One region of the Roseateles sp. DB2 genome, then DNA from elsewhere that is predicted to be linked to it. Evidence: predicted binding sites of a transcription regulator. Region 1 holds the regulator's gene; each other region holds the start of a gene.
What was found. The regulator FNR, encoded in region 1, switches genes on or off when oxygen is low (the NO sensors DNR and NnrR bind a similar motif). The targets are predictions, from matches to a motif close to TTGATNNNNATCAA.

Region 1 (5,873 bases):
GGATGGGCCTGTTCGTGATCACCGTGGTGTTCTCGGGCATCTATCTGGCCATGTACCCGGGCCTGGGCAGCAACGAGGGCAGCCTCAAGTGGTCCAGTGCTGGTCAGTACGAGGCGGAGCAGGCCAAGGCCCGCGCGGCCCTGGAAGGCGTGTACGCCAAGTACAAGTCCATGGACGCCGCCGCGCTGTCCAAGGATCCGTCGGCCATGGCCATTGGTGAGCGTCTGTTCGCCAACAACTGCGCCGGTTGTCATGGTTCCGATGCCAAGGGCTCCAAGGGCTTTCCCAACCTCACCGACAACGATTGGCTGTACGGCGGCGCGCACGAGACCATCGTGCAGACCATCAGCGGCGGTCGCAACGGCGTGATGCCCCCGATGGCCGCGGCAGTCGGTGGCCCCGAGGACGTCAAGAACGTGGCGAACTATGTGCTGAGCCTCTCCGGCAGCCCGCACAACTCGATCGCTGCCCAACTGGGCAAGGCCAAGTTCGGCGCCTGCGCCGCTTGCCACGGTCCTGATGGCAAGGGCAACCAGGCCATCGGTGCGCCCAACCTGACAGACAAGGTCTGGCTGCATGGCTGGGGTGAGGACGCTGTCATTGCCATGATCAACAACGGCAAGAACAACGTCATGCCGGCCCACGCCTCGCGCCTGAGCGCTGAGCAGGTCCATGTGCTGGGCGCCTATGTGTGGGGCCTGTCGCAGGGCACCGCCGTCGCCGCAAAGTAAGTTCCTTCGCAACAAGGATTGATCCCCATGAGCAGTAGCAGCGATACCCCCTCCGCAGCAGCGTCCAATGCCCTTGCGGGCGACGATGCCGCCCGTGAGATGGTGTCGCTCTACCAGGCTCAGAAGAAGATCTACCCCAAGGCCGTCAGCGGATGGTTCATCCGCTGGCGCTGGGCCTTGGTCTGGTTCACGCAGCTCCTGTTCTATGGGCTGCCCTGGCTGGAGTGGAACGCACGTCAGGCCGTCCTGTTCGATCTGGGCGCCCGTCGCTTCTACGTCTTCGGCCTGGTCCTGTATCCGCAGGACTTCATCTACCTCACGGCGCTGCTGCTGATCTCGGCATATGCGCTCTTTCTCTTCACCGCAGTCGCCGGTCGACTGTGGTGTGGCTATGCCTGCCCGCAGACGGTCTACACCGAGATCTTCATGTGGATCGAGCGCAAGTTCGAAGGTGACCGCGCAGCCCGCATGAAGCTGGATGCCGCGCCCTGGTCCCTGGCCAAGCTTGGCCGCAAGGGCGGCAAGCAACTGGCCTGGATTCTGCTGGCCGTCTGGACCGGCTTTACTTTCGTCGGCTACTTCACCCCCATCAAGGTCCTTGGGGCTGAGGTGGCAGCCCTGGGCCTGGGGCCCTGGGAACTGTTCTGGGTGCTGTTCTACGGCTTCGCGACCTACCTCTTTGCCGGCCACATGCGCGAGCAGGTCTGCAAGTACATGTGCCCATATGCGCGCTTCCAGAGCGCCATGTTCGACAAGGACACGCTGATCATCAGCTACGACGTCGAGCGCGGCGAGCCACGCGGCTCGCGTGGCCGCAAGATTGACATCAAGGCCGCTGGCCTGGGCTCCTGCATCGACTGCAATCTGTGCGTGCAGGTGTGCCCGACGGGCATCGACATCCGCAACGGCCTGCAGTACGAATGCATCGGCTGCGCGGCGTGCATCGACGTCTGCAATGGCGTGATGGACAAGATGGGCTATCCGCGCGGCCTCGTCCGCTATGACACACAGAACGGCCTCAGTGAGCACCTCAGCCGTACGCAGCTGATCCGCCGCATGTTCCGGCCGCGCGTGCTCATCTACTCCGGCATCCTGGTCCTGATCTGCGTAGCCCTGTTCTGGCACATGCTGACCCGCACGCCTTTCAAGGTCGACGTCGTGCGCGACCGCGCCTCGCTTGCGCGTCTGGTGGATGACGGCTACATCGAGAACGTCTACCGCTTGCAGGTCATGAATGCCACGGAGCAGACGCAGTCCTACACCATCACCGCGGACGGGCTGCAAGGCCTTGTGCTGACGCCGCCCCTGCGTCTGAGCGTCGGGCCTGCCGAGGCGCGCTGGGTGTCCGTGGCACTGCGTCTGCCGCCGCAGACGGCACAATCGGCGGGCGGTGGTGCCCACGAGATCCATTTCCGCATCGTCCGCGATGCCGTGGCTGGCGAAATGCCGAGCCAACTGGTCGAAAAATCCACCTTTGTGGTTCCCCGCTAGGAGCGAAACATGGCTGACATCCAATCTTCCTCACCCGCGCCGCGCGCCTGGTGGCACGAACGCATGATGTGGCTGGTGGTCGGCGGCCCTGCGGCGGTGGTCCTGGCCAGCTTCGTGACCCTGGGCATGGCAATCAAGCATCCGGACCCTGTGATCGAGACGCAGCAGCGTGTCTCTGCGGACAGCGCCGCGGACGGCCCGCAAGCCGCCGCCCTTGCTCCGGCCATCGCAGCCCGTAACCATGCCGCCACCGGCGGCCCAGCGAGCGGCAAGTAAGCCCTCGCAGTCCATCGTGGAGGAGACCGGGATGGGACTGATTGGTGAGAAACCGGGCCCCGCGCGCTGGGCCATGCACATACTCTGGCCGGCCTTCGTGATGGCAGGCGTGACCGAGGCGCTGGTCTTCGCCCTGGTCGACCCCATGGACCTGAGCTGGTTTGGCATGTCACCGGTGCAACTGAGCCGTGAGGCGGTCTACACCTTGAGCTTCCTGGCCTTCTGGCTGCTGATCAGCCTGGCCTCGGCGGTGACGATGCTGCTGGCCACGCTGCCGCCTGAATCTGGGCAGGGGCATCCGAGGCGCTGGCCGCAATGAGCGGTCGGCCGGACCGCTGCCCGAGGCGCAGGTCCACCGATCTGCCGCTGCTTGCCTCACTTGACAGGAGGCGGTAGCTCAGAAAGCACAAAGCCCGCCTTGCAGCGGGCTTTATGCTTGCAGGGAGGAGGGCGCCTTTAGCTGCAGTGCGCGGTGTTCACCAGCTTCTGCAGGCCGTCCTGGTTCAGGATGCGGATCTGGCGCTGCTTCACTTCCAGCAGGCCTTCGTCCTGGAACTTGGAGAAGGTGCGGCTGACTGTCTCCAGCTTGAGGCCCAGATAGCTGCCGATCTCTTCACGCGTCATGCGCAGTACCAGGGCCGAGGCGGAGAAGCCACGGGCCTGCAGGCGCTGGGTGAGGTTCAGCAGGAAGGCGGCCAGGCGTTCTTCGGCACGCATGGAGCCCAGCAGCAGCATCACGCCATGATCACGGACGATCTCGCGGCTCATGATCTTGTGGAACTGGTGCTGCAGGTCGGTGAACTCACGGGAGAGCTCCTCGAGCTGGCCATAGGGGATCACGCAGACCTGACTGTCTTCCAGGGCCACTGCATCGCAGGAATGGCGGTCATTGCTGATGCCGTCCAAACCCAGCAACTCGCCGGCCATCTGGAAGCCGGTGACTTGGTCTCGGCCATCTTCAGAGGAGACGCAGGTCTTGAAGAAGCCGGTACGGACGGCGTAGAGCGACTGGAAGGCATCGCCCGTGCGGAACAGGGTGTCCCCGCGGGATACATTGCGGCGCGTGGCCACCAGGCTGTCTAGCTGGTTCAGGTCCGACTCGGACAGCCCGACGGGCAGGCACAACTCGCGCAGATTGCAGCTGGAGCAGGCGACCTTGAAGGGCTCGATCTTGATCGGGGTCTGGGTATTCATAGGGCTCATTATGGGCTGGGACTGCCGGGGCGGCGAGGGATTGTCAATGGCCGCGACTGCTTCAGGGCAAAGCTAGGACATGACGCTCCTCAAGGCTGCAGCCATTGTTTACCCGGGCTCCTTGATCAATCTTGATACAGGTCAATCAGTGCTTGTGCAGGCTTGGCACAGTGGCGACATGGAAACCATCAACACTGCCGCCCTGCCGGGCATCACCGAGGATGTGCTGCGCCGCTTCGATGTGTCCGGTCCGCGCTACACGTCCTACCCGACGGCCGACCGATTCGTTGAAGCCTTCTCTGTCGAGCAGTACAAGCAGGCCCTGAACCAACGGGCTGACGGCGGGGTGGTGGGAGGCGGGGCGCCCCTGTCCCTCTACATCCACATTCCCTTCTGCGAGTCCGTCTGCTACTACTGTGCCTGCAACAAGGTCATCACCAAGCACCATGACCGGGCCGCAGAGTATCTGGAGGTTCTGGTCCAGGAAATGGACCTGACGGTGACGGAGCTGCGGCGAGCGCAGGCGATATCGCAATTGCATTTCGGTGGAGGCTCTCCGACCTTCCTCAGCGACGAGGAACTGACGGGGCTGATGGAGGCGATCAAGCAGCGCTTCAAGCTGGCGCCTGGCGCCGAGGTGTCGATCGAGGTCGACCCCCGCACCGTCACCGAGGCCCGCCTGAAGCACCTGCGCCAGCTGGGCTTCAATCGCCTGAGCTTTGGCGTCCAGGATTTCGACCCGGAAGTGCAGAAGGCCGTCCATCGGGTGCAGAGCTATGAGATGGTCGAGAGCCTGATGCAGCAGGCGCGCGCCCTGGGCTTCGAGTCCACCAATGTCGACCTGATCTATGGCCTGCCCCAGCAGACGCCGGAGAGCTTCCGACGCACCATCCAGCAGGTGGCGACGCTCAGGCCCGATCGCATCGCGCTGTACGGCTATGCCCACCTGCCCACGCGCTTCAAGCCGCAGCGACGCATCGATGCCAGCCAGTTGCCGGTTGCCGCCTCCAAGCTGACCATGCTGTCCACTGCCCTCAGCGGCTTCGTGGGGCATGGGTATTCCTACATCGGCATGGACCACTTCGCGCTGCCCAACGACTCGCTGGCAGTCGCCAAGCGTCAGGGGCGGCTGCATCGCAACTTCCAGGGCTACAGCACGCAGCCGGACTGTGACCTGATCGGCCTGGGCGTCTCAGCCATCGGCCGCGTGGGTGCCACGTACAGCCAGAACGCCAAGACGCTGCCCGAGTACTACGACGCCATCCGCCAGGGGCAACTGCCCATCCAGCGCGGCCTTGCGCTGACCCGCGATGACCTGGTGCGCCGGGCCATGATCATGGCGCTGATGTGCCAGGGCCGCGTGGAGTTCGAGTCCATCGAGCTGGCCCACCTGATCAAGGTGCGTGAGTACTTCCGCGCAGAGCTGGAGCAACTGTCTTCCATGCAGGAGACGGGGCTGGTCGTGCTTGAGCCCGAGGCCATCCAGGTTACGCCGCTGGGCTGGTACTTCGTGCGGGCGGTGGCCATGGTTTTTGACCGCTATCTTCAGGCTGACCGCACGCGCGCGCAGTTCTCGCGCATCATCTGAGGGGAGCGTTCCCCTCATTCGTGACCAGCCGCCCTGGCTCAGAAGGCGTTCGGGCACCGAGGCTCACCACCCACACTTCGCATCATCGCCGCCTATGGAAGCAGCTCTCGTCGGCTCGGCCCTGCTCATGGGTCTGGCTGGCACCCCGCACTGTGCCGTAATGTGCGGCGCCCCGTGCGCTGCGCTGAGCCAAGGCTCGCCGCGCAGTGCTGCCCACTTTGGCTTCCAGTTCGGGCGCCTGCTCAGCTATGGTGTGGCCGGTGCGGTCGCGGCGTCCAGCGTCTCGCTGATGGCGCACTGGGGGCAGACGGTGGCCTTGCTGCGACCCTTGTGGCTGCTGCTGCATCTCGCGGCCCTGGCGTTGGGCATCTATCTGCTCTGGAAGGCGCGGCAGCCGGCCTGGCTGTCTGCACTCGGGCGCGAAGGCAGTCGCGATGGCGCCATCCCACTCGCCGCGCTGGCCGCGGGCGGCCCTGCGCTGAGCACGCCGCAGCGCCCGCGCTGGCGCGCCCTGCTGGCGGGCCTGGGCTGGGTGGCATGGCCTTGCGGCCTGCTGCAATCGGCCCTGTTGCTGGCCGCCCTGGCCAATGGCG
Region 2 (5,873 bases), on a different contig from region 1:
ACCTCGCTGAGCGAGCGGGTGTCAGTGTTGCCCGGCTTGAGCGCGCGCAGCGCGGCATCAAAGAAGACGTACTGCTGATCCACCAGTTCCAACTCGCCTCGCAGCGCCTGGCCGGTCTCGGGTGCGGCCTTGAGGCTGGCCTGGGCGAGGACGAATTCCTCGCGGGCCTGGCCCAGCTGTTTGACCAGCCCCTCGCTCTGCACGCCCCATGCGGCTCCGAGATAGGTCGAGGCCATGCGCTGGCTGAGCATGCGCTGCCGCCCCGCCAGATTGACCAGCCGCCCGACGGTCTTGCCGGAGGCCTGCTCCAGAAGACCGGCGCCTTGCTGCGCCTGCGCCAGCACCTGCGTGGCAGCGGCGAGCACCGCCTCGGCGCCCTTGGGACTGGGACGATCACCGATCAGCAGCAGCTTGTAGGCGCTCCAACTGCCGTCCATCTGTTCGTAGACCTTGGCGACGGCGGGACTGTGGGCGAAAGCCCGCAACTCCACCAGATGCCGGTCGAACAGGGCCATGGAGTCGGACAGCACCTTCTCTGCCTGCTCGGAGCGGACCTTCTGTCCCAGCGCCATATAGGCCTTGGCACAGCGCTGGCTCAGCATGCGAAGGCGGCCGGCCTTGTTGATGGAGTCGGGCAGGTCCCGGACTTCGGCATGGGCATGGCCTGCCAACCACAGGGCAGGCACCCACAGAAGACACTGACGGCGGCGCATGAACTCCATCGCGAGACTCCCTGCCTCTGCTTGTCGAAGGACTCAGTCTAGGCACAGGCGAGCCGGGAATCCTTGATGCAGTTTGTCTTTTCGGGAGCCATGCGCAGGGCGACCAGGCAACGACCTGCGGGACGCCAACGCGCTGGGAGCCTGGTCAGGCCATGGGAAATCCGGCCACGTCAGCGCAGTGCCGCGTTGAGCTGGTCCACCAGCTCCGCCCAGTCGGCATCGGCCCGCAGCTCCTCGCGCAACAGCGCGGCCTGCGCTGCATTCCAGCAGGGAGCGTCCTCCAGGCGCAGCGTGTCCGGCAAGGGCGAATGGTTCAGGAGGAATGCCTCGATGCTGGCCGCGTCATTGGCCAGGCCCAGCTGGGCGAAGAGATCGGAAAATCGGTGCACGGGGGCTTGCATGGGCGGCTCCGGGAATTGGCCAGCCCAGAGCTTAGCGGCATCCAGCGCCCTGTCCCGCATCGCAGATCAGCAACGGCTTGCTGCAGCCCTGTCCTCGCAGCGGGGCCTGGCCTTCTGGCGCAGCAGGTCCGGAGCGAGGATCTGCAACTCGTAGCCCGCGCCGCTGATGCACTGTTCCTCCTCGAGCTGGCGCAGGCAGCGTGAGAAGGTTTCCGGAGTGATCGCCAGCTGCGAGGCCACGTACTTCTTGCGTTGGATGAAGCGCACGGTACTGCCTTGCCGGCGCCACATGTCCAGCAGCCATTCCGACACGCGCCCCAGCGCATCCAGGCTCTCGCGGCGAACAGCCTGGCGGGTCTGCTGCAGCTGCAGCTCAGCCAGTGCATCCACCACGGATTCCATGGCGGCGCGCCAGGCGGCCGGGTCCTCGACTGCCCATGCGTCGATCTGGCTGCGACTCATGCCCACGGCCAACACGTCCACCGCAGCCACGGCGCGCAAGTTATGCGCCTCGCGCAACCAGCAGGCTGCGCAGCCCATCCACTCGCCCGCCTCGGCCAGACGGAACTGGCGCCATTCGCCCTGGCTGTCGTGGTGCCCCAGACAGACACTGCCCTCCAGCAGCAGCCACATGGTCTCGCAGTGCTCGCCCTGCTCGAACAGCGGCTGACCGGCCGGCACTCGGCGCCATTGGCCGGCCTCGATGAGCACTTCACGCAGCGGCGCAGCCACGCGTTCGGAAATATGGGGCTGAGCCATCGCGGCGGCACGCCGGCGATGCGTCCTTTCCAGGGCGCCCTCGGGTGCTGGCGCCGCCGTCGATGCGTAGTCGATCGATCCCATGCGGGTCTCCTCGGAGTCGTGCCACTGAATCGTGCACAAGCCGCACTTTGCGGCGCCACTCAGCGTTCGGGTTTGAGCGGCGTCAACGCCACCCCCTTCTGGCTGATCAGCGATTCCCCCAGGCCCCTGCACCACCTGCATTTGCGCGGGCGCAAAACCACGCCCCAATAAGGTTCATACATTCTGCAACTTTAAGAACGCTGGGCTCCGCCCATTCCATTCATGAGCCTGAACAAACCAGAACTGGTGTGCCCGGCCGGCAGCCTGCGCGCCCTCCAGATGGCGGTGGATGCAGGCGCCGATGCTGTCTACCTGGGCCTCAAGGACGCTACCAACGCCCGCAACTTCGGCGGCCTCAACTTCGATCTGGAGCAGGTTCGCAGCGGCATTGCCTATGCGCATCAACGCGGCCGCAAGGTGCTGATGGCCCTCAACACTTACGGCCAATCGCAGGACCTGACCCCCTGGATCGCCGCGGTGGATTGTGCTGCGGAGCTTGGCGCCGACGCGCTGATCGTCGCCGACAGCGCCGTCCTGGCCTACGCGGCCAAGGCCCACCCAGCGCTGCGCCTGCACCTCTCCGTGCAGGCCTCGGCCACCAGCTACGAGGCCATCAATTTCTACCGCGAGCGCTACGGCATCCAGCGCGCCGTGCTGCCCCGCGTACTGACCCTGCAGCAGGTCCAGCACGTGATCCGCCACACCGAGGTGGAGATCGAGGTCTTCGGCTTCGGCAGCCTCTGCGTGATGGTGGAAGGCCGGTGCGCCCTGTCCTCCTATGCCACCGGCCAGTCGCCCAACACGCATGGGGTCTGCTCGCCCCCCTCGGCCGTCCAGTGGCAGGAACGCGGCGATGGCGTCGAGGCCCGCCTCAACGGCGTGCTGATCGACCACTACGCGGCCGACGAAGCCCGCGGCTATCCCACCCTGTGCAAAGGCCGATTCGACGTACAGGGCCGGCGCGACTACGCGCTGGAAGAGCCCACCAGCCTCAACACCCTGGCCCTGCTGCCGCAACTGATCGAGTCCGGTGTACGGGCCATCAAGATCGAGGGGCGCCAGCGCAGCCCGGCCTATGTGTCCCAGGTCAGCAAGGTCTGGCGCGAGGCCATCGACCGCGCCGCCTCCAGCGATCGATACACCGTCGCGCCCGCCTGGCAACAGGCCCTGTCGCATTGGGCCGAGGGCCAGCAAAGCACCCTGGGCGCCTTTGACCGGCCTTGGCGATGAAGCGCAGCGAGTACAGCCCATGACTGATACACACGCACCCACCCTCACCGTCGGCCCCCTGCAGTACTGGTGGCCGCGCCAGACGCTGATGCACTTCTACGCCGAGCTGGCCGACAGCCCTGCCCACACCCTCGTGCTGGGCGAGGTCACCTGCTCTCGCCGCAACGAGTTCTCCCTGGAGGACTGGCTGGCCCTCGCCCGGGAGCTTCAGCAGGCTGGCAAGCGCGTGCGCCTGGCCAGCATGCCGCTTTTGATGTCCGAGGCTGAATTGCGCGGCATGCGCCGCCTGGCCGAGGCGGCCCTCAACGCCGAAACGCCCATGGACTTCGAGGCCGGCGATGCTGCAGCGCTCCGAGTCTGGCACAGGCTCACCTGCGAGCAGACTGCCCTGGCGTGCCGCAGCCAGTTGGTGCTGGGCCCTCACATCAACGTCTACAACCGCCCCGCGCTGGAAGAGCTGGCCAGCCTGGGGGCAAGTATCTGGGTGCCGCCGGCCGAGCTGTCGCTCGCGGCCATCGCGCGCTGCAACCCGGCGCCAGGCGCGGTGCAGGCGCAGGGACGGGCCCTCAGCACGGAGCTCCTGGTCTTCGGCCGCATGACCCTGGCCTTCTCGGCCCGCTGCTTCACCGCGCGCCACCACCGCCTCAGCAAAGACCAGTGCGACTTCCGCTGCCGCGACGACGCCGACGGCCTGCTGCTGCGCACCAGCGAGGGCCAGCCCTTCCTGGCGCTCAACGGCATCCAGACACAGTCGGCCGGCCTGCAGTGCCTGATCCAGGCGCGGACGCAAGTCCTTGCCACCGGCGTGCAGGCCCTGCGCCTCTCGCCCTGCAGCGGCGATTTCGCCCGCGCGCTGGCCCTGTTCGATGCCGTCTACCGGCAGGCGGCCGATGCCGACCAGGCCCTGGCCGAACTGCAGACCCTGGACCTTCCCGGCACCCTGGTCCATGGATTTGCCCACCAGCAGCCAGGCATGCTGGCCCTGGTCTGAGAGGAGATCCTCATGCAAGCCCCCCTGCGCGATCCCGCTTCCCACCCTTCGGCCCCCGCAGGCCTGCACAAGATGCTGCTGGACCACGTCCGCGGCGTGGTGCGGCGCCTGCCGGTGGAGCCGCCTTCCTTCGTTGCCGCGCGCCTGCTGGACCAGTTCCTGCTGCCGCGCCTGGATGCCAGCCAGCGCCAGGGCCTGTCGCACAAGGCCATGGAGCTGGAGCTGTTGGAGCCTGGCATCCGGCTACGCCTGCTGCTGGGTGATGCCGGCTTCACCCTGGCCCCGCGCGAGGCGCCGGTGCTGCTGCGCATCCGCGCCCGCACGCCGGCCCTGTGGCGGCTGCTGCGCGGCGAGGAGGACGCCGACCGTCTCTTCTTCGACCGCGCCCTGGTCATGGAAGGCGACACCGAGTTCGGCCTGATGCTCAAGAACACCCTCGACGCCATTGGGCCCCTGCTGCCCGCCACCGCCTTCGGGCGTCCGCTTTGAAGCCCTGCCGCCCCATCTGTCGGAGCACGCCATGCATCTCACCCAAGTCCTGCTGCAGGCCCTGAAGGCGCGCGGCGCCACGGAGGTCTTCGGCATCCCCGGGGACTTCGCCCTGCCCCTTTTCCTGGAAATGCAGAGGGCCGAAGTACTGCCCTTGCATCCGCTGTCCCATGAGCCCGCGCTGGCATTCGCGGCGGACGCGGCCTCGCGCGCGCGAGGCGGTCTCGGCGTAGCCGCAGTCACCTATGGCGCAGGGGCACTCAACCTCGTCAACGGCGTCGCCAGCGCCTATGCGGAGCGCGTGCCGCTGGTGATCCTCTCCGGCGCCCCGGCAGCGCACGAGGCGGCCAGCGGGCTGTTGCTGCATCACCAGGTCAAGTCCCTGGATAGCCAGTGGCGCATCTTCCAGGAGATCACCGTGGACCAGGCCCGCCTGGACGACCCGCGCTCCGCACCTGCCCAGATCGCCCGCGTGCTGGACTCGGCCTTGCGCGAGGCCGGCCCGGTCTATCTGGAAATCCCGCGCGACATGCCCGCCCGCCCCTGCGAACCCGCGCCTGCCCCTCAGATGCGGCCTGTGGACGCCGAACGCCTGGCCGCCTGCGCCGACGAACTGCTGGCTCGCCTGCGCCAGGCCCGACATCCGCTGATGCTGGTGGGCGTGGAGATAAGGCGCTACGGCATCGAGGCGCAGGTGGCCGAGCTGGCGCGGCGCCTGGACATCCCGGTGGCTACCACGCTCATGGGCCGGGGCCTGCTGCACGACGCCGGTGTCCCCTTGCTCGGCACCTACCTGGGCCTGGCGGGGGACGCGGCGCTGACCGAGCAGGTCGAGAACTCGGACGGCCTGCTGCTGCTGGGCGCCATCCTCAGCGACACCAACTTCGCCGCCGCCCGCCGACCCATCGACTTCCGCCATGGCATCCGCGTCTGGCAGGGCCGGGTCGAGATGGGCCATCACAGCTACCACGACGTGCCCATCAAGGACCTGGTCGAAGCCCTGCTGCTGCGCCTGCTGACCCGGCCGCTGCGGCCCTCCGCGCCCCCCCATTCCCGGCCCTCGCCCGAGCTGCCCGGGCCTGACTCGCTCCTGAGCCCCGGCGCCATCATCGCGGTGCTCAACGAGTTTCAGCAGCGCCACGGCGCCATGCCCGTGGCCAGCGACGTGGGCGACTGCCTCTTCAGCGCGCTGGAACT
Region 3 (5,873 bases), 220 kb from region 1:
TGTGAGCTGGTCCGGATTGCTCCGATTGGTGAAGCCGTCAGCCTGGGCAAGCGTGGCAACGTTGGCGCCCGACAGCAGCACGGTCGAGAAGTCGAAGACGCCGCCGGCAGGTGCCCCCGTTGCCGTGATGCTGGTGAGCGAAGCTCGGGTCAGGGCGATGGTCGGGCCCGTCCGGGTCCAGGTGTCGGTCCCGGTGTTTCCATCGTCATTGGTATAGGTACCCGTTGCCGACTTGCAGTCTGCGCTGAAGGTGAGGCGCTCGACAAACCCCTGGCAGTCGCTACCTCCGCTGTAGCGGGCGTCCACATTGAAGCCGCTCGTGCCGACCAGCGTGATCGTCAGGCTGTGGCTTGCGCCGCAGTAGGGCAGGCGCATCGTGCCCGTCAGGGCGGCGGCAACGCTGACATTGCCGCCATAGCTATCCACCCAGGAGCCAGGCACGGTGCAGGCCGCCAAGGTCTGTGCTGACGCCGTGCAGAGCCCCAGGGCCGCCAGGGAGCTGACGATGCGGATGGTGCTTGCGGGCGCCGCTCGCGCCCTCGTTGACGACTGGGTGGCCAGGTGCGCGCACGGGCGCCCCTGACGGTAGGACTTCGGGCAGGACATCGGCTACCTCCTTGTTTGGAAGCTCGGAGATCCAGCGCATCGAAAGACCATTCGGCCAGCAAGACCTGGCACACCTGGGCTTCGCATTGGACGCTCACCTTGCAGGTTAGCCACATTGGCCGTGCCAATCAATCATCCATATTCACGACCTACTCAGCTCAGCAGGGTGCCCCCTATCCGCGGAAGCCATCGGGCTGGCGACCCGGCAGGCATCCAATGTGACAGAGGATTGGCGAAGCACAGCGCTGACGCCCCCTCCCATCCTCAGCAGGGGAGCACACGGACCTGCAGGCTCGGACACAAGGGCGCCATGAGGGGCCACGGGGGCTTGTCAGGCGGCATGTTCAGCCAGGCGAGGCGAGGCTTGGCCACATGGCAGCGGGCCGGCAAGATCCACGCGTCAGGCCCTGACGCGCCCAGCAAAGGCGGACCCTAGGGCTGCTGCCCGATGCCCCGTTCGCTCGCCCACACCGCCACTTGCACGCGCGAGTTCAGGCCCAGCTTGCGCAGGATGTGCTGCACATGGATCTTGACCGTGGTCTCGGCGATGCCCAGGCGGCGGGCGATCTCCTTGTTGCTGGCGCCCTGCACGATCTCGCGCAGGATCTCGCCCTCGCGCGGCGAGAGCCCTGCTTCGACGTCGGGCGCCACCACCACCCCGGCCAATGCGGCCACCTGGGGCACAGGCGCAGGCAGCGCGCTGGCGCGCAGGGCGCTGACCAGCTTGGACATCATCTCCGGGCTCACCACCGACTCACCCTCATGCGCACGGCGCAAGGCATTCGCCAGGTCCTCGCCGTCCATGGTCTTGAGCAGGTAGCCCGCCGCACCACCCCGCAGGGCGGCTGTGAGGTCCTGCTCGTCCTCGCTCACGGTCAGCATCAGCACCTGGGCCTGCGGCGCTGCCTCGCGCAGATCCGGCAGCAGGTCCACGCCGCGCACGCCGGGCATGTGGTTGTCCAGCAGGATCAGGTCGGGCTGCAGCTCCGCGGCGCGGCGCAGGGCCTCGACGCCATCCGCCGCCTCGCCCACGATCTCCAGGCCCTCTTCCTGCGCCAGCAGGGCGATGAGCCCCCGACGAAACAGCTTGTGGTCATCGACCACCATCACACGGATCACGCACGTCCTCCAGCCAGCCGCGCCTCGGCGGCCGCCCAATCATTGTGCATGCGGGCGTCCAGGGTGCCAGCCGTGTCCTCACTGCCCTCCTGGGCCTCGGACTTTTTCAGCTCCAGCACCACCACAGTGCCGCCCCCCTCACGCGGGCGCAAGCTCAGGCTGGCGCCGATGCGCTGCGCACGCTCGCGCATGATGCGCAGGCCCACATGGGTCTCGTCAAAGCGGCCGTGCTCGGTATCGAAGCCGCAGCCGTCATCGCTGACCTCGAAGCGCCAGTCGGGCTCCTGGATCGCGCGCACTTCCACATGCTGGGCGCCCGCGTGCTTGCGCACATTTGACAGAGCTTCCTGCACCACATGAAGCACCTGGATCTGCTCATCCGGCGGCAGCGGCACCCCATTGCCATGCAGGATGAGTTGCGCCTGAATGCCACTCTGCAGCTCAAACTTGGACAGCGTGGTGCGCAAGGCATGCTCGATGTCCTCGTGGCCAGGCCGGGTGCGGAAATGCAGCAGCAGCTCGCGCACATCGGCATAGCTTTCGCGCACGCCGGCATCGATCTCACCCAGCGCAGCCTCCACATCGGCCTGACGCTGCTTGAGCAGGCCGCTGCGCAGCAGCTGGACCTGGATCTTGAGGAAGGCCAGGGACTGGGCGATGGAATCATGCAGCTCCTGCGCCAGCAGGTTGCGCTCCTCGCTGATGGCCATCTCACGGTCCCGCGCCGCCAGGCGCAGGTTGTCCAGCAGAGTCCCAAAATGGCCCACCAGCGCGTCCAGCAGCTGGGACTCGCTTTCGCTGGGTCGCTTTTCCCCATAGAAGAAGAGTTCGACCTCGCCCAGGGTGCGCTGACCGCTGCGCATGGGCAAGGCGATCACCGTCTGATAGCCGGCTTGCTCGCAGAAACCCAGAGCCTGCCTGCCCAACTGGCGGATGGGGATGACGCGCGCGCCGGTCTGCGTCTGCAGGTGCTCGCCGCAAGCGCAATCGCCCAGGTGCACGCAGCGCTCCGCCTCGCTCATGCGCTGCGGCAGGCGGGTCTGGCCCAGCAGCAGCAGGCGATCGCCGTCTTCATTGGCCAGGCGCACGGCGGCGGCATCCGCGCCGGCAACCCGTGCGATCTTGACCGCGAAGTCATTGGCCAACTGGGCACGGTCGTCACTGCCGTGGCTGGCCATCAGGGCCACGTCGTACAGCGCGGCCAGGCGCTCGTTCTGCCGAGCCAGGCTGGCGGTCTTTTCCGCCACCTTGGCCTCCAGGCCCTGGTAGGAGCGCTGCAGGGCATCGGCCATGGTGTTGAAGCCCTGGGCCAGGGAGGCGAACTCCTCCACCGAGTTGCGCTCATCGATGCGCGGCGAGAAGTCCCGGGCAGCCATGGTGGCCAGGCCGTCCCGCAGGCGCTGCAGGGGCCGCACAATCCACACCAGGGTGCCCGAGACGAAGACCACCGAGGCCCCCACCACCAGCACCACCAGGCCGAAGCACATGCCGCCCAGCATGGCCGTGCGCGTGGAGATGGTGCGCTCGATGGCAGAGACAAAGCTGTCCACCGTGCCAACGAACTGCTCAGACTGGAGATGCAACAGCGCGCCACCGCCGGGCTTGAGCAACTGGGCGCGCAGGGGCAGCCAGGCCGCGGCCACCTCGCCGAAGCGGTCGATGCAGGCCTTGTTGTCGGGAATGAAGAGGGGACGGCTGGGATCGCCCTGGCGCAGGTTGGCAATCATGTCGTCGAAGGTCTCGACGCCGCGCTTGACTTCGGTCAGCTCGCCGCGCTCATGCGCCAGCGCGAGCCGGTAGGTCATCATGCGCATGCGCCCGGCCTCGTTGATGGCGCCAGCCCCCCCCTCCAACTGCCAGGACACCCACAGCGTGAAGGCGATGGCCGCCAGGGCCACCATGAGGAAGGTGGTCTGGATAAGGGCGAGCTTGCCCGCCAGGCTACGAAGCAAGGTGCGCATCCCGCGCACGATAGGAGCCCAGTCTTCCGGCCAGCTTGACCAATGTCAAACGAAGGCCAGGAGCGGGCCTGAGAAGGGTCCGCCCTGCCCCTTGTCCGCGCTTACTGGGATGCCGCCGAGGCGGGCGCGCTGGCTGCCACGGGTGCGGAGGCTGCCGCAGGGGCCGATGCGGCCAGGGCGGAGGCCGCCGGCTCGGCGTGGCCAGCGCCGACGTCGTGCTTCTCGCCGCTCATGTCGATGTCACCACCGCTCTTCATCAGGATGAACAGGGCCAGCGCAGCAAAGAGCACGAAGCCGACGACGAGTTTCCACATGGTTGATCCACCCAGTTTGTAAACGATGGGGGGATTCTGGCGACCTTCCCTGACAGCTGGCTGAGCGGCATGCCCGCCACAGACTGCATCGGTTCAGCCCAGCTGCAGGTCCAGTGACGGCACCCCATCCTGCTCGAAGCGCAAGGTGTGCGCCAGGCTGGCGAAGTCCAGCGCCAGCTGGGCCGAAGCACCGGGGGCCTGCCAGCGCAGACGCAGGCCGGTGGCGCCCTGAGCCTGCACCTCGAAGGTCCCGTTGAAGGCAGGATGGCCGTTGCGCAGGCGGATGAGCTGCAGCAACTGCTGCACCACCGGCTGCTGGCACTGGGCCGCGATCTCCTCGGGCGTGTAGCGGTGGCGGTTGATGTCACGGCCAACGCCGCTGCGCTCCAGCAGCGCCATGTCGTTGAGGCCGGCCAGCAAGCCCACGTAGTAGACCTGGGGCACGCCGGGCAGGAAGAACTGCAGGGCGCGGGCCAGCAGATAGCGGCGTTCGTCGCGGCCCATGGCGTCGAAGAAACTGCAGTTGACCTGGTAGAGGTCCAGGTTGGAGGCCGCCGCGCCGGTGGCCTGGCGGCTCTGGCCACCGCTGGCCTCGTGGATGCGCTCCACCAGGGCGTCCAGCTCCTCGGGCGGCACCAGACCCGGCGAGCCCTGGCGGTCCGTAGCATCGGCACCGATGTCGATGATGCCGATGCCATCATGCGTGTCCAGCACCGTCAGCGCATTCGTCGGCCGCATGCCTATCCAGCGCAGCAGCGGCCCGGCCGTGCCGAAGGCGAAGGCATGCAGCACCAGGGGCGGCAGCGCGAAGTCATAGACCCAGTCCACCTGCCGCGCGATCTCGATCTGGCGCTGGTAGTAGGCATGGATCTCCACCAGCACCTCCAGGCCCAGGGCTCGCGCACGGGCGCTGAACTCGGCGATGAAGGCGAAGGTCTCCGGCATCATGAAGCAGGACTCGCCCGCCTTCTTGATCGCATAGCCCGCCGCGTCCAGGCGGGTCATGCGCACGCCGCTGTCGGCCAGGCGCTGCAGGATGCCGTCCAGGTAGGCCTGACCCTGCGGATGCTGTACATCGATGTCCAGCTGCTGGGGCGTGAAGGTGGTCCAGAGAATGCGCTTCTCGCCAGTGCGCAGCGTGGCCGTGGTCAGCGGCAGGCCCGGGCGCGGCCGGTAGACCTTCAGCAGCTGCTGCTCCGTCACCCCATTCGGGAAGACGGCATCCAGCGTGAGGAAAAGTCCCGCATACGGCGAGTTCTCGCCCTGGGCAGAGTAGTCCTGGAACTGCGGCGAATCGGCGGAGATGTGGTTGACGATGACGTCGGCCATCACGTCCAGCTCGCGGGACAGGGCACGCACGTCCTCCCAGTCACCCAGGCGCGGGTCCACGCGGGTGTGGTCGATGGGGTCGAAGCCGGCGTCCGCCCCGTCTATGGGGAAGAAGAAGGGCAGCAGGTGCACGCCGCCGAACAGCCCTGCCAGCGGGCCCTGGCCCTGGCTGGCCAGCATCTGGCGCAGCTGCGGCAGGCCGCCTCCGCCCAGGCGATCGACGTAGGTGATGAGTTGGACTTGGTTCTTCATGGGTACTGCATTCCCTGCGGCAGGGCCGCATGAGACAGGAAAGGATTCATTGCAGGCCGGATGGCCTGCATAGGGTCAGGTCTTGATAGCCGACGGCGCCTGAGGCCGCGAGGTCCGCACGCGCAGCACGGCCAGCGCAGCGCCCAGCAGCAGCACGCCGGCCAGGCGGATCACGTTCTCGGGCCGCCCCTGCAGCCAGGGGCCGTAGATCAGGGGCAGGGTCAGCATCTGGATCAGCATGGGGATCACGATGAACATATTGAAGATGCCCATGTAGACCCCGGCCCGCTCC
Region 4 (5,873 bases), 110 kb from region 1:
CTGCGAGTGGCAGGCGTGTCACCCGTCGGCCGGCTGCCTTTTGTCGCAGCGGTGGGCTACGACGTAGAGACCGCCTTGCGAGGCTGGCATTACCGGCGCCTGCAGTTCATGGCCGGCTTCCTTGTGCTCAGCGGCCTGTCCTTTCTTGCCCTGCGCATCTACCTGATCACCCTGGCCCAGCGCGAGAAGCTGCGGCTGCAGGCCAGCACGGACCCGCTGACCGGCGCTGCCAACCGACGGGCATTCCAGCGCAGTGGACAGGCGGAGATCTCCCGTGCGCTGCGCCATGGCCATGCGCTGTCGCTCCTGATGGTGGACATCGACAAGTTCAAGCTCGTCAATGACAGCTGGGGGCATCCCACCGGCGATCGGGTGATCCAGGCCTTGGCCAACACGATCCAGTCCCTCTGTCGCAGCCACGACCTTTGCGGCCGGCTGGGCGGCGAGGAATTCGCGATCCTGCTGCCGCAATCGGACCTGGCAGGCGCCGCGGCCCTGGCGGAGCGCCTGCGGGTGGCGGTGGAAGGCATGGCAGACGTCCGTTCCGACAACGGCCAGGAGGTCCGCTTCACCATCAGCCTGGGGGCAAGCACCCTGCATGGGCAGGACGACAGCCTGGATGCGCTGCTGCAGCGCGCCGACCGGGCGCTGTACCAGGCCAAGGAGGCCGGACGCAATCGCGTGGTGCTGGAGCAGGCCTGATCAGGTGCGTCGCCCGCCCAGCGCTCACGGATCTGGCAAATCCGGCTCCTCGCCAGGCGCCGGCTGCGCCACCAGATCGCGCACCTGCCAGTAGCGCGGATCACGCTGGCGCTCGCACGAGGGCCAGACCTCGCCGCTGCGCCAGCGCCAGGCTCCGCAGCCTGCGGTCTGCCAGACGGGGATGCCGGCGGCGCGGTAGCGGGCCAGCACGTCGGGATGCGGATGGCCGAAGCGATTGCGGTAACCCGCCTGCGCCAGGGCCAGACGCGGGGCCACGGCATCCAGGAATGCCTGCGTCGAGGAGGTCCGGCTGCCATGGTGCGGCAGCAGCAGCACCTCGCTGGGCAAAACCTGACCCTGCGCCAGCATCTGCACTTCGTCCGGCGCCTCCACGTCGCCGGTCAGGAGCGCGCTGTGCCCCTGGGCATCGGTGATGCGAAGCACGCAGGAGCGATGGTTGGGGCGGGCGGCGGCCAGGCTTCGAGGCGGCACCAAAGCCGCCGGCCCTGGGTGCAGGACCTCAAAGCGCACACCGTCCCAGACCCATCGCTGGCCGCGCTCGCAAGGCGTGTGCAACAGCCCCTGGAGCAGGGCATGCCCAGGGGGCAGGCTGCTGCGCACGAGCGCAGGCCGCAGCTGGCGCAGCACGGCGGCTGCACCGCCAACATGGTCGAGGTCCGGGTGGCTGAGCATCAGTTGGTCCAGCGGGAGCCAGCCCAGGGCGCGCATCAAGGGCAGCAGCACCCGCTGGCCAGCATCGGCGCCGCTGCCCCAGCGCGGGCCGGCGTCGTAGAGCAGCAGATGGCGCTCGGTGCGCACCAGCACTGCCGCGCCCTGCCCCACATCGGCCGCCAGCAGCTCAAAGCGCCCCGCCGACGGGTGCGGCACCAGCGGCCACAGCAGGCCAGGCAGCAGCGGCAAACCAGCCAGCCGCAGGGACCGCGGCAGGGGCGCCACCAGCAGCGCAGCCCCCACCAAGGCTGCGGCCTGGGCCCAGGCCGGCGCCACCGGGAGGCTGAGCACCGCCATGGGCCAGTTGGCCATCGTCCCCATCATGGACAGCCAGTGGCTCCCCAGCCAGGCCCCGGCCTCCCACAGCAGGGGCAGCACCCCGCCAGCCAGGGCCAGGGGCGTGATCACGAAGCTCACCAGGGGGATGGCTAGCAGATTGGACAGCAGGCCCACCAGGGACAGTTGCTGGAACAGAATGAGCGTCAGCGGCGCCAGCCCCAGGGTCACGATGCCCTGCTCACGCAGGAGGGCGCCCAGGCGTGCACGCCAGCCTTGGCGCGGCACCGCATCGCCTTGGCTCATAAGCAGCGCCACCGCCCCGAAACTGAGCCAGAAGCCCGCCTGGCAGAGTGCCCAGGGGTCCAGCAGGCACACCACCCAGGCAGCGGTCAGCAGGCGCAGCGGCCAGGGCCAGCGCCAGGCTCCCTGCTGCATCCAGACCAGGCCCAGCAGCATCCAGACCGTGCGCTGGGCGGGCACGCCCCAGCCGGCGAAGGCCGCGTAGGCCGTCGCGGCCAGCACGCCCAGCCAGGCGCCAGCCCGGGGAGCGGGGCAGGCCAGGCAAAGGACTTCGCTGCGTCGCCAGAGGGCTGTCGCCAGGGCGGACACGCCCCAGGCGAACATGGTGATGTGCAGTCCGCTGATGGCGACGAGGTGAGCGACGCCGGCATCCCGGCAGACCTGCCAGTCCGGCGCGGGGATGGCGGACTGGTCTCCCACGCTCAGGGCGGTCAGCAGACCCGAGGCCCCCCCATGCCCCAGCCGTGCCTGCAGGCGCTCGCGCCAGGCCTCCCGCCAGTGCGACAGGCAATGCCAGGTCGCGCCAGCCAGGCGCTGCTGAGGCCCTGGGCGGATCTGGGCCCGGGCCTGCAGGCCCTGTTCCAGCATCCACAAGGCCTGGTCAAAGCCATGGGGGTTGGCCAGGCCGGGCGAGCGCTGCAAACGCAGCCGCAGCCGCCAGCGCTCACAGGCGCGCCAGGGCGGCTGGCCGGCCACCGGATAGCCCAGGGCCAGGACCTGCTCAGGCACCCCCGCGGGCAAGACCTGACCCGGGAGCGCCTCCAGGCCGAGCACCAGGCGCCAGCCTGCATTGCCGGCGAAGCCCTGCACGGCCTGCGGCAGGCCCATCACCTCGGCCTGGACCTCAAGCTCCTGCCCTTCCAGCGCCGGCCCCATGCGGGCCTGCAGGCGCTGTTCGGCCCGCAGACAGCCGCTGCCCAGTCCGGCCAGCGTGCCCAGCGCCAGCAGCAGGGCTACCCGGCCGCCGACAGGCAGGCGCCGCAGCAGCAGGGCCGGCGCCAGCAGGCCACACCCAGCCAGCATCAGCCAGGGCCAGGGCGAAGGCGGCAGCTGCGCCAGCTGGTGCAGGCTTGCCAGCCCCAGCAGCCAGCCCAGCATGAAGGCGGTGGGCATGAGCATGGTCAGCGTTTGTGTCGCGGGTGTAGGATGCCGGCCAGTTTTTCACCAATCCCCTCCGAGAGCCGACATGAGCACCCCCAACTCTGTGTATGACCGCCTGAACGCCCTGGGCATCACCCTGCCACCGCTGGCCGTGCCCGTGGCAGCCTATGTGCCCTTCGTGCGTTCCGGCAATCTGCTGTTCCTCTCGGGCCATCTGGCCAAGAAGGACGGCGCCGTGTGGGTGGGCCAGTTGGGCAAGGACGTGGACACCGCCGCCGGCAAGCAGGCCGCGCGCAATGTCGCCATCGACCTGATGGGTACCCTGCACGCGGCTGTGGGCGACCTCCACAAGGTCCGCATCGTCAAGCTCACGAGCCTGGTCAACAGCGCGCCGGACTTCACCGAGCAGCACCTGGTCACCAACGGCTGCTCCGAGTTGCTGGCCGAGGTTTTCGGTGACAACGGCAAGCATGCCCGCAGCGCCTTCGGCGTTGCCCAGAACCCCATGGGCGCCTGCGTGGAGATCGATCTCGTCGCCGAAGTGCTGGCCTGATGTTCCAGCGCCCCTCTCCCTGGCCAGGCCGGGTGCTGGCCCTGATCAGCCTCAGCAGCCTGGCATCCCTGGCCCTGGCCCTGGTGGCCCAGCACTACTTTGACGTGCGGCCCTGCCCCTGGTGCGTGCTGCAACGCGGCGTATTCCTGCTGCTGGGCCTCGCGGCCGGCCTGGGATGGCTGCAGGGCCAGCTCCTGAGCCGCGCCCGGGCGCTGACCGCGTGCAGCCTGCTGCTGGTGGCCGGCCTGGCCCTGGCCGGACTGGCGGCGGCGGTCTGGCAGCACGAGGTGGCAGCGCAGTCGGCCAGTTGCAACATGACCTTCGCCGACCAACTTGTGATGGCCCTGCACTTGGACGAGATCCTGCCCTCGGTCTTCATGGCCACGGCCGGCTGCAACGAGGCCGCGGCCTACAAGCTGCTGGGGCTTCCCTATGAAGTCTGGAGCGGCCTGCTGTACCTGACCCATGCCCTGGCCGCCGCCTGGAGCCTGCGCACCTTGCTGCGACAGCGCTGAAGCTGGCCTCGATGGAGGCATGGGCACTGGCTGTGGTGCCCGCAGGCCTGGCCCCTCGATCAAGCCCCGCCCGCATTCATCCGCGGCCGGGGCTTTTTGTTTGCACCCCTCGCTGATCAGGATCAAGCCGCACACCGGCCCAGCCGGCTACCCTGCTCGCGCCTTCAATGCCGGCCCTCGCGCCCATCCGAATCGTGCAGACCTCGCCTCATACTGATTCCGTCCTGATCATCGGTGCCGGTCCGGCCGGCCTGTCCATGGCCGCGGCGCTGGCTGACATCGGCATCGCCTCCACGGTGCTGGAGCAAGCGCCGCTGGAGACCATCGCTCAGCCCCAGGAGGATGGCCGGGAGATCGCGCTGACCCATCGTGGCGTGGGCGTGCTGCAGCAGCTGGGCGCCTGGCAAGACCTGCCCCCCGAGGCCATCTCGCCGCTCAAGGCCGCCCAGGTCTTCAATGGCCAGGACGCCCGCTTCCTGGGCTTCACGCCCGAGGGCCAGGGGACGGACCGCCTGGGCCATCTGGTGCCCAACCACTGGCTGCGCCAGATCGCCTGGCAGGGCGTGCAAAAGCGCCAGGACCGCATCACCCTGCGCTGCGGCGCCCGCGTGCACAAGCTCAATCTGCTGGCCCAGGGTGGGCGTGCCGCCGAGGTGGTGCTGGCAGACGGCGAGCGCCTCGGCGCCGCGCTGCTGATCGCGGCGGACAGCCGCTTCTCTGCCAGCCGCCGCCTCGCAGGAATCGGCGCCGACATGCTGGACTTCGGCCGCAGCGTCATCCTGTGCCGCATGCATCACGAGCTGCCGCACCAGCACACCGCGCTGGAATGCTTCCACCACGGCCACACCATGGCTTGGCTGCCGCTGCAGGAGCACCTGGCCTCCCTGGTGCTGACCGTCAATGCCGACGAGGCCCAGGGGCTGCTGGACCTGGATGACGGCGCCTTCCTGGACTGGGTGCAGGCCCACAGCCAGCACCGCCTGGGCACCCTGCGCCTGGCCGGGCCGCGTCATTTCTATCCGCTGGTGGCCACCTATGCGCGGCGCTTCGTGGCACGGCGCTTCGCCCTCATCGGCGACGCCGCCGTCGGCATGCACCCGGTCACCGCCCATGGCTACAACTTCGGCCTCTACGGCGTGCAGACCCTGGCCCAGGAGCTGCAAATGGCCCGACGCCACCGCGCCGGCTGCGACCTGGGTGATGCCGTGGCCCTGGAGCGTTTCGAGCGCGAGCACCGCCGCGCCACCCGGCCCATCTACCTGGGCACCAATGCCGTGGTGAAGCTCTTCACCGACGAACGCCCCCTGGCCCGCGCCCTGCGCCAGGGCGTGCTGCAGGGCGCCGCCCATCTGCCTCCGCTCAGGGCCCTGATCAGCCAGCAGCTGACGGGCAAGGGGCCCTCGCTGCTGCGGCAGATCCGGGCGCTGGCGGGTTGAGGGCATCGCAGGACGCAGGACGCAGGCACCAGGCACCAGGCACCAGGCACCAGGCACCAGGCATCAGGCATCAGGCATCAGGCATCAGGCGCTGGACGCAGTCGCAGCTGCCCCGGCGGTTCTGGCAGGCCCAGCAGGCCCAGCGACCCTGACAGTCTCGGGGATCCCGGGATCCCGCCAATAGCAGCAGACTTGGCAGTGCAGGCGGCCCTGGCGCCCCTGGAAGCACTGGAAGCCCTAGTGGTCCGCACCGGC

Region 2: a site for FNR is predicted at 2,039-2,052, ahead of ubiU (ubiquinone anaerobic biosynthesis protein UbiU). Genes of this name have one in related genera too.
Region 3: a site for FNR is predicted at 3,722-3,735, ahead of ACS5PK_RS02010 (type IV pili methyl-accepting chemotaxis transducer N-terminal domain-containing protein). Genes of this name have one in related genera too.
Region 4: a site for FNR is predicted at 4,295-4,308, ahead of ubiM (5-demethoxyubiquinol-8 5-hydroxylase UbiM). Genes of this name have one in related genera too.

The regions. Positions count from the first base shown of each region.
Region 1 is NZ_JBPZGY010000001.1:247,417-253,289, forward strand. It holds gene ccoP (cytochrome-c oxidase, cbb3-type subunit III) at 1-731, shown strand, start outside; gene ccoG (cytochrome c oxidase accessory protein CcoG) at 759-2,222, shown strand; gene ACS5PK_RS01015 (hypothetical protein) at 2,232-2,498, shown strand; gene ACS5PK_RS01020 (hypothetical protein) at 2,530-2,817, shown strand; gene fnr (fumarate/nitrate reduction transcriptional regulator Fnr) at 2,955-3,692, opposite strand; gene hemN (oxygen-independent coproporphyrinogen III oxidase) at 3,871-5,280, shown strand; gene ACS5PK_RS01035 (urease accessory protein UreH domain-containing protein) at 5,375-5,873, shown strand, end outside.
Region 2 is NZ_JBPZGY010000003.1:500,167-506,039, reverse strand. It holds gene ACS5PK_RS07325 (type IV pili methyl-accepting chemotaxis transducer N-terminal domain-containing protein) at 1-713, opposite strand, end outside; gene ACS5PK_RS07320 (DUF2789 domain-containing protein) at 893-1,123, opposite strand; gene ACS5PK_RS07315 (Crp/Fnr family transcriptional regulator) at 1,190-1,966, opposite strand; gene ubiU (ubiquinone anaerobic biosynthesis protein UbiU) at 2,189-3,196, shown strand; gene ACS5PK_RS07305 (U32 family peptidase) at 3,216-4,187, shown strand; gene ubiT (ubiquinone anaerobic biosynthesis accessory factor UbiT) at 4,200-4,676, shown strand; gene ipdC (indolepyruvate/phenylpyruvate decarboxylase) at 4,708-5,873, shown strand, end outside.
Region 3 is NZ_JBPZGY010000001.1:465,825-471,697, reverse strand. It holds gene ACS5PK_RS02020 (3D domain-containing protein) at 1-606, opposite strand, end outside; gene ACS5PK_RS02015 (response regulator) at 1,039-1,713, opposite strand; gene ACS5PK_RS02010 (type IV pili methyl-accepting chemotaxis transducer N-terminal domain-containing protein) at 1,722-3,677, opposite strand; gene ACS5PK_RS02005 (hypothetical protein) at 3,788-4,000, opposite strand; gene gtfA (sucrose phosphorylase) at 4,094-5,581, opposite strand; gene ACS5PK_RS01995 (MFS transporter) at 5,657-5,873, opposite strand, start outside.
Region 4 is NZ_JBPZGY010000001.1:361,975-367,847, reverse strand. It holds gene ACS5PK_RS01585 (diguanylate cyclase) at 1-702, shown strand, start outside; gene ACS5PK_RS01580 (DNA internalization-related competence protein ComEC/Rec2) at 727-3,132, opposite strand; gene ACS5PK_RS01575 (RidA family protein) at 3,200-3,667, shown strand; gene ACS5PK_RS01570 (disulfide bond formation protein B) at 3,667-4,182, shown strand; gene ubiM (5-demethoxyubiquinol-8 5-hydroxylase UbiM) at 4,377-5,618, shown strand; gene ACS5PK_RS01560 (hypothetical protein) at 5,856-5,873, opposite strand, start outside.